DNA from 2 places in the Aeromonas sp. TECH754 genome. Region 2 is predicted to be linked to the other one. Evidence: predicted binding sites of a transcription regulator. Region 2 holds the regulator's gene; the other holds the start of a gene.
What was found. The regulator LexA, encoded in region 2, represses DNA repair genes until DNA is damaged. The targets are predictions, from matches to a motif close to ANCTGTNTNNNNANACAGNT.
Positions count from the first base shown of each region.

Region 1: ACZ9IL_RS05770 (DUF4250 domain-containing protein) is a predicted target of LexA. The motif match lies at 1,335-1,354, and genes of this name have one in related genera.

Region 1 covers NZ_JBWBRA010000001.1:1,344,655-1,349,076, forward strand. The annotation lists gene ACZ9IL_RS05760 (fumarate hydratase) at 1-598, shown strand, start outside; gene ACZ9IL_RS05765 (cell division inhibitor) at 819-1,310, opposite strand; gene ACZ9IL_RS05770 (DUF4250 domain-containing protein) at 1,544-1,741, shown strand; gene ACZ9IL_RS05775 (glycogen/starch/alpha-glucan phosphorylase) at 2,139-4,422, shown strand, end outside.
Region 2 covers NZ_JBWBRA010000001.1:3,781,897-3,786,318, reverse strand. The annotation lists gene plsB (glycerol-3-phosphate 1-O-acyltransferase PlsB) at 1-1,697, opposite strand, end outside; gene lexA (transcriptional repressor LexA) at 1,901-2,527, shown strand; gene ACZ9IL_RS17280 (hypothetical protein) at 2,973-3,263, shown strand; gene ACZ9IL_RS17275 (SCO family protein) at 3,479-4,105, shown strand; gene ACZ9IL_RS17270 (MATE family efflux transporter) at 4,128-4,422, shown strand, end outside.

The sequences.
Region 1 (4,422 bases), 2.4 Mb from region 2:
CGGTGGCAACGTGCGCCGGGTCAACGTCGACGGCATCACCAAGGCCGAGCTCGCCAGCTGGAAGAGCGGCGATACCGTGCTGCTCTCCGGCAAGATCCTGACCGGTCGCGACGCGGCTCACAAGCGTATTGCCGACATGCTCAAGAAGGGGGAAGGGTTGCCGGAAGGGGTCGACTTCACCAACCGCTTCATCTATTACGTGGGCCCGGTCGATGCGGTCCGTGACGAAGTGGTCGGCCCGGCGGGCCCCACCACCTCCACCCGGATGGACAAGTTCACCGACATGATGCTGGGGGAGACCGGCCTCATCGGCATGATTGGCAAGTCAGAGCGTGGCCCCAAGACGGTGCAGAGCATCAAGGAGCACAGGGCCGTCTATCTGATGGCGGTCGGCGGCGCCGCCTACTTGGTGGCCAAGGCCATCAAGAAGGCACGGGTAGTGGCCTTCGCCGACCTGGGGATGGAGGCCATCTATGAGTTCGAGGTGGAGGACATGCCGGTGACAGTGGCGGTCGACTCTGAGGGCAACAACATTCACGAGACGGGCCCGGCCTACTGGTCTGCCAAGATTGCCGAGCTGGACGTCAAGCTTTCCTGATCTGCATTGCGGTATCCATCCGTCTCGGTGACGGCTGCCAGGCAGCCTTGTGGCCAGCACGGCGAAAAGAGGCGACCTCGGGGTCGCCTCTTTTTTATGGCTCGGGTTTCGTGCCCGCAGGCTCAGTCGCCATGCCGCTATCGAGAGAGGAGGGCGAGATCATTAAACCTTCCGGCACGCATCCTTCTCGACACATGGCGGTACATCGAGGATGCCGCGCTCAATGGTTGAGGTAGATGTCCTGGCCGCCATAACAGAGGTGGCCGCCCTGAATGGGGAGAGGGGCATTCTGGGGCTCGAAGAATCGGGTCAGTACACCGGAGCGTTGTCCCAGTGTGCTCAGTTTGCCGTGATCCAGGGCCACTTCTTGGGGCAGCCAGGTCAATACGGCGGCGCAGTGGCCGTTGCCCAGGCTCTGCTCCAGCACCCGCTGCCAGTTTTTGATCTTGGCGCCGTGGACCACCAGTATCCGGGCGGGGTTGATCCCCTGCGCCTGCCACTGCTCGGCCACGGGCAGGCCGGGCGGGGCGATGAGCAGGATCCAGCCGCTGTTACCCTGGCTCAGTCGTCCCAGCTCGTCGAGCAGCGGCGCGGCATGAAGGTCACTTGCCAGTCGAGGCTCATGCTCCTGCTTGCTCTGATGGCGGGTGGGCCAGGGATTGATCAGGCCGGCAGAGGGGGAGGAGGTGAGGTGACTCAGGGGCTGGCTCATATAAGTGTCCTGTATGAATAACCATGCTGTATGCGTATACAGTAGTTCCATCTCATGCCGGTGACAAGACATTTGTGGTTAAAAATGTGAGCGGATTGACAAGGCCATGATCTACTTGGTTGAATTAAAAAGATATTTATCCCGATGGTGTGGTGGGTGTTTTTTGAACTATGGACAAAGCGGGGGCAGGCGCTCATGGTTATACAGTCTGTATGGCAAGAGGAGAGACCAAGATGGATGTCAGTACCTTGCAACGGCTGGATGCCAATATTCTGCTCGGGATCATCAACGAGAAGCTGCGGCTGGAGTGCGATGGTCTGGAAGAGTTGCTGGCCTACTACGACATGACAGAGGATCAGCTGGCCACGCGTCTGCAACAGATTGGCTATCACTACGATCCCATGAGCAATCAGTTCAAGGCCCATGGATAATTCGCCCACCAAGTGTGCCCCAACTGGGGCACCTTCCTTTTTTATTGCCTGGCGATGCATTGAACATTGAAACCGGTTTCAACGCGCACTGTGGTGGGCGTTATTTTCACGTATTTTCAGATGTGCGCAATCGCTGAAAACCTATTCATGATAATATCTTGAAAAGTAATTATTAACTGCATGATTTTTATCTGAATTTTAATTTTGTTAAGGTAACTTTAAGGAAAGGGTTTTCATGCTTTAACTGTCATCTTTATGCGTTAAAGTGTGACTCACGTTAACTTTTAAGCCAACGGCTTTAGCTAGTATGCCCACGCCGGAACATATTATGAGATAACAACAGCGCCGGTCCCAAAATGGGATAACAATTTTTATTTGTAACGAAGGAAAATGGTTTATGGCTACCAAGAAGAAGACAGACCAGGATCTCCAACTGGATAAAGATCAGCTCAAAGCGAGTATCGTGCGTCACCTGCGTTCTACCTTGGGGACAAGCGAACAGAAAGCCTCGCCAGAAGCGTGGTGGAAAGCGACCGCCGCCGCCGTCAACGAACAGGTGTACGAACGCCTGACCCGCACTCAGCAGACGCATTTCAAGAAAGATACCCGTGCCATCCACTATCTCTCTGCTGAGTTCCTGATGGGGCGCCTGACCTCCAACAACCTGCACAACCTCTCCTTGTACAAGACCTGCGAAGAGGCACTGGGTGAACTCGGTCTGGAACTGACCGACCTGTGCGAGCAAGAGCCCGACATGGCGCTCGGTAACGGTGGCCTGGGCCGCCTGGCCGCCTGCTTCATCGATTCCCTGGCGACCCTGAACTACCCGGCGGTCGGCTACGGCATCCATTACGAACACGGCCTGTTCCGTCAGGAAATTCAGGATGGCCACCAGATCGAGCGTCCGGATTCCTGGCGTGAATATGGCAACCCCTGGGAGATCTGCCGCCCCGAATCCGTGCAGGAGATCCCGCTCTATGGCTACGTCGAAACCGTGTTCGGCGACAATGGCGGCCTGAAGAAGGTGTGGCACGCCGGTCGCAAGATCAAAGGGGTGCCTTGGGATATCCCGGTGGTGGGCTTTGGCGGTCACACCGTCAACATCCTGCGCCTGTGGGAATCTCGCGCCTCCGAGTTCTTTGACTGGGACGTGTTCAATGCCGGTGGTTACATCGACTCCCAGACGGAAAAAGCCCAGGCAGAGACCATCTCCAAGGTGCTCTATCCGAACGATGATACCGATGCGGGCAAAGAGCTGCGCCTGATCCAGCAGTACTTCTTCTGTGCCTGCTCCATCAAGGACATCATGCGTCGCTACAAGCGCGCCCATGGCAGCGACTTCAGCAACTTCGCCGCCCAGATCGCCATCCAGCTCAACGACACCCACCCGACCGTGGCCATCCCCGAGCTGATGCGGGTGCTGGTGGATGAAGAGGATCTGACCTGGGAAGCCGCCTGGTCCATCTGCTACCGGGTGTTCTCCTACACCAACCATACCCTGTTGCCCGAAGCACTGGAGAAGTGGTCGGTCAGCCTGTTCGAGAAGGTACTGCCCCGTCATCTCGAGATCATCTACGAGATCAATGCCCAGTTCCTGAACAACCTGGTCGAACCCAAGTGGCCGGGTGACGATGCCATCAAGGCCAAGCTCTCCATCATCGAAGAGGGAGCTGTGCGCAAGGTGCGCATGGGCAACCTGTGCGTGATCGGCTCCTCCAAGGTCAACGGCGTGGCCGAGATCCACTCCAAGCTGGTGAAAGAGGATCTGTTCCCCGAGTTCGCCGCGCTCTGGCCAGAAAAAATGTGCAACGTCACCAACGGTGTCACTCCCCGTCGCTGGCTGCTGGCCTGCAACCCGGAGCTCGCCGAGCTCTACAACGAGGTGGTGGGCAAGGAGTGGCCGCTGCAGCTGGACAAACTGCGCGCCGTCACCCAGTTTGCCGATGACGAGGCGTTCCAGCAGCAGTTCATGCGCATCAAGCGCCACAACAAGGAGAAGCTGGTCAAGGTGATCAAGGCCGAGACCGGGATCGAGGTCAGCGCCGAAGCCATCTTCGACATCCAGATCAAGCGTCTGCACGAGTACAAGCGCCAACAGCTGAACCTCATCCACATCATGGCGCTCTACCGTCGCCTGCTGGCGAACCCGGATTATGACATGCACCCGCGGGTGTTCATCTTCGGCTCCAAGGCCGCGCCTGGTTACAAGCTGGCCAAAGACATCATCTTCGCCATCAACAAGCTGGCGGATCGGGTCAACAATGACAGCCGCATCCAGGGCAAGCTGAAGGTAGTGTTCATGCCGAACTACCGCGTGAGCCTGGCAGAGAAGCTGATCCCGGCCGCCGACGTGTCCGAGCAGATCTCCACCGCCGGTTATGAGGCATCCGGTACCGGCAACATGAAGATGGCACTGAACGGCGCCATCACCATCGGGACCCTGGACGGCGCCAACATCGAGATCGCGGAAGAGGCGGGTGCCGAAAACTGCGCCATCTTCGGTCTGGACGTGGACGAGGTGAAGGCATTGAAGGGGCGCGGTTACAACCCGTATGACTTCTACTACGCCAACTCCGAGCTCAAGGCCGTGCTGGACTGGTTCGATACCGACTACTTCACGCCGGGTCGCCCGGGCGAGCTCTCCTCCATCAAGCGCTCCTTGCTGGAAGGGGGGGATCCTT
Region 2 (4,422 bases):
TGCGGGCTGTAGGGCACCTGCTTGAGCAAGTCCAGATAGGTGTTGAGCTGCGCCTGCAACTCATCACGGGTCAGGGCGTGGCGCTCGGCAGCCAGCAGCGCCAGTGCGCTCAGGGTCAGGCCATTGACGGCGGCCGCATCGTTGATGCGGGTCATCAGCAATTCGGCCAGCCGGTTGACGGTGGGCGCCATCCAGTCGGGGCGCTCCTCCTGGCCGATGCTCTCCTTCCAGTGCGGGACCTGCTCACTGAGGTAGCTGTTGAGGGTCAACGGCTCGCCGAAGTTGACGAAGCCCCGGCCGTAGTTGCGCAGCTTGCGCAAGATGCCGAGCACCTGCAGGAAGCTCTCTTTCTCCTTGCGGCTGCCCTTGAGCTCGTTGTGATAGGTGTTCACCTCCATCACATGCTCGTAGCCCAGATAGACCGGAACCAGGGTCACCGGCCTGTCCAGCCCGCGCATCATGGCCTGCAGAGTCATGGCCAGCATCCCGGTCTTGGGAGGCAGCAGGCGGCCGGTGCGCGAGCGTCCCCCTTCGGTGAAGAACTCCACCGAGTAGCCCTTGGCGAACAGCAGGTTCAGGTACTCGCGAAACACCGTGCTGTAGAGCGGGTTGCCCTTGAAGGTGCGGCGGATGAAGAAGGCGCCGCCGTGGCGGAAGATGGGGCCCGCCGGCCAGAAGTTGAGGTTGATGCCGGCCGCGATGTGAGGTGGCACCATGCCCTGGTGATAGATGACATAGGAGAGCAGCAGGTAGTCCATGTGGCTGCGATGGCAGGGCACGTAGACTATCTCGTGGCCTTCCTGTGCCAGTTGGCGCACCTTTTCGGCACCGTTGACCGACAGGCCGCGGTAGAGCTTGTTCCACAACCAGCCGAGGAAGGTCTCGCCGAGCCGGATCAGCCGGAAGGAGAAATTGGAGGCGATCTCGTCCATGTAGCCGTGTGCGCGCTTCTGCGCCTTCTCCAGGCTGATTCCCTCGCGCTGCGCCTCTTCCTCGATGGCCTGCTGGATCACGCTCGAATCCAGCAACTGCTTGAACAACAGGTTGCGGTTGGGCAGCTTGGGGCCGGTTGCCGCCAGTTGCTGGCGGCTGAAATGAGTGCGGGCCACCCGCGCCAGCTTGTGGGCGATAGCCTCGTCGGTACCGTGCTTGTCTGCCATATGACGCAGGGAGAGCGGCGGGGAGAAGCGCACCAGGTTCTCGCGCCCCTTGAGGATCACGATCAGTGCCTTCTTGAGCCGGTTTGGCGCCAGGCTGCTGATGATGTTCCAGCCGGAGGCTTCTTCGCCCTCGCGGCCAGGGGCGCGACCCCAGAACAGGGTGACGGGGACGACCTGGATATCCAGCGCCGGATCCTGCTTGTGCAGATCCAGCAACTGATGAAATTCTTGCAAGAAGGGGAGCGGTTTGGTGCGTTTGCCAAACAGGGGCGGTGGCCGATCCAGGCAGACATAGCGCGGCAGCAATTGGCCGCCCAGTTCCAGCGGGGTGAAGGGGCCGGGCAGGCCGAGATCCTCGCAGCACTGCTGCAGGGTCATCAGATCGGTGATCGAGCTGGTCTTCAGGGCATAGACAATGGGTCTGGCCGGGTCCAGATCCAGTTCCGTAATGGGGTTTTCCGGCAGGCTCTTGTGATTGACCAAGAAGCTGACCGGCCATTGCAGGATGGCTCTGGAAATGTTCTGTCCGATGGACATGGGTGTCTGCTCTCCAAAAAAATGCGGCGTGAGCATAACAAATCACCGCTGGCTTGTCGCCGAGAGGTAGGATGAGTGCCTGTGCAGGATCAAGAATGCGCCATTTTGCGAGAAGCAGACGACAAATATCAGCAACGCCTTGCCTTGGCCCCAGCACTGTATATACTGCCAGTGTGCTGTATAAAAAGACAGGTGCCCATGCTATGAAACCTCTTACCCCCCGCCAGGCTGAAGTGCTGGCGCTTATCAAGGCGAACATGAGCGAGACCGGTATGCCGCCGACTCGTGCTGAGATCGCCCAGAAGCTTGGTTTCAAGTCGGCCAATGCGGCCGAGGAACATCTGAAGGCCCTGGCCAAGAAAGGGGTCATCGAGATCATGCCCGGTACCTCCCGCGGCATCCGTCTGCTGATCGAAGAAGAGGAAGCCGCGCCGGAAGAGAGCGGTCTGCCACTGATCGGCAAGGTGGCGGCGGGCGAACCCATCCTGGCCCAGGAACACATCGAGAGCCACTATCAGGTGGATCCCGCCCTGTTCCACCCACGAGCAGACTTCCTGCTGCGGGTACAGGGGATGAGCATGAAGAACATCGGCATCATGGATGGCGATCTGCTGGCGGTACACAAGACCCAGGACGTGCGCAATGGCCAGGTCGTGGTGGCTCGCCTCGATGAGGATGTCACCGTCAAGCGCTTCCAGCGCAAGGGCAGCCAGGTGTGGCTGCTGCCGGAAAACGAAGAGCTCGCGCCCATCTCGGTGGATCTCTCCAGCCAGCATCTGACCATAGAGGGGCTGGCGGTCGGCGTGATCCGCAATGCCGACTGGATGTAAGATCCGGTAATGAGATCTGATGGACGGCCTCCTGCGGGAGGCCGTCTTGTTTCTGCCGTTTGCCCCGCCTGCTTGTTTCTCCCCGATACCCAGCATTTTCTGCCCCATCGTTTGCTACAAAAGAAAGCGGCAAAGCGAGCGCAACAATGAGAGTGCCGCCACACAGCCGGCATTTCGGATATATCCTTTGAGGAGGCGCGATGCGCCGTTACCGGGCCACGGGATCGGCCATGATCCGGATTGTTGCCTGAACCGGCCAGCACAAGGTCGAAGGGATGCAACACTGGCGACCGCCAAGGCGGCGCCGGAGAGAAGGGAGAGTCGTCAGGGCGCTCGCACAGAGTCCATGACCCGGCACGACTCAGTCAGTACGCGACGGTGTTTTGCCTGTCATCCTGATGGCAGGACACTGGTCGACGTGGCCTGTTGAGCAAGGAGGACAGGTATGGCTTCAAGCTCGCCATGGGATCCGGGTCTGGCCGCAGCGCCCGCATCCTCCATTACCCGGTTCATCAAGGGCAGTCGGATGACGTGGTTCTATGCGCTCTGGGTGTATCACAAGGGGGATGGCTGGACCATCTGGCTGGGATGCCCCAAGGACAAGATTGTCCATCTGGTACGCCTGTTTCGCCGCCACCACGACATAGGGTTGCCGGATGCCCCCTGGGTTGCCCCGGTCGTTCCATTGCACGCCGTGGCCCGGCGTCCCCAGGCGCAGCACCGGCGGCGACCCTGATCCATTTCGCCAGCATGCTGTGAGCCCCACCTGACGTGGGGCTTCTGTTTTTTCCTATCCATGATGAATAATGAGGGCCAGCGTAGCCCGAACTGACCCTCTTTGTGCCCGATATCCGGACTCCGGGGTAGCCAGAGGCGGCATGCTCCGGGTTACAATACCCCTGCACCGGGCCCGCCCCATCGCCTGAATAGACTAGCAAGGCTCTGTTTTATATGATTAAACCACGTTACCCCCTGCTGTTTTTGCTGCTGGTTGGCAGCATGATGATCGCATACAGTTGGAGCCAGCCTTCCTTGCCAGAGCAGGCTGACTATTATCCGGCGGGGCGGGATATCAACCCCTTCACCCTCACCGACGGCGATGGCAAACCCTTCACTGCGGCCAGTCTGAGCGGGCATTGGACCTTCCTGTTTCTCGGTTATACCTATTGCCCGGACATCTGCCCGACCACGCTGGCCGATCTGCGCTCCGTCTATCCTGAATTGCAGAAAATCGCGCCCGGCAGTCAGGTGGCCTTCATCTCGGCGGATCCCCAGCGGGATGACAGCGCCCGCCTCAAGCGCTACACCGCCTTCTTCCAGCCGGAGTTCAAGGCGGCCACCGGCCCTCACAACCAGCTGTTTCCCTTCGTGCGCAACCTCGGCCTCGTCTACTCCATCGTCGATCACGGCAGCAAGGATTACCTGATAGACCACTCGGCCTCGATCGTCCTGATCAGTCCAGAGGGCAAGATGACGGCCGTGTTCAGACCTCAGATGGACTCAGGTCAGGTGCCTCATGTGGCGATGAAAACCCTGGTCTCGGACTTCGCGCGGATAGTGCGGCTGGCCGACCAGTGATGCTGCAAAACTGGCCCTGCCCATGCTGATCCCGCATTGGTTGCGCGATCCCCGGCGCCACCGCGCCGTGTTTGTGCTTGCCCTGCCGATGGTGTTTTCCAACGTCACCACCCCGCTGCTCGGGCTGGTGGATACCTGGGTGATTGGTCATCTCGGTCAAGCCTGGTTTCTCGGCGGCGTCTCGGTCGGGGCGACCCTCATCAATCTGCTCTTCTGGTTGCTGGGTTTCCTGCGCATGTCCACCACCGGGCTGACGGCCCAGGCCCACGGCGCCGCCAGTGCCGAGGGGACGCTGGACACCCTGGCGCGGGCGCTGG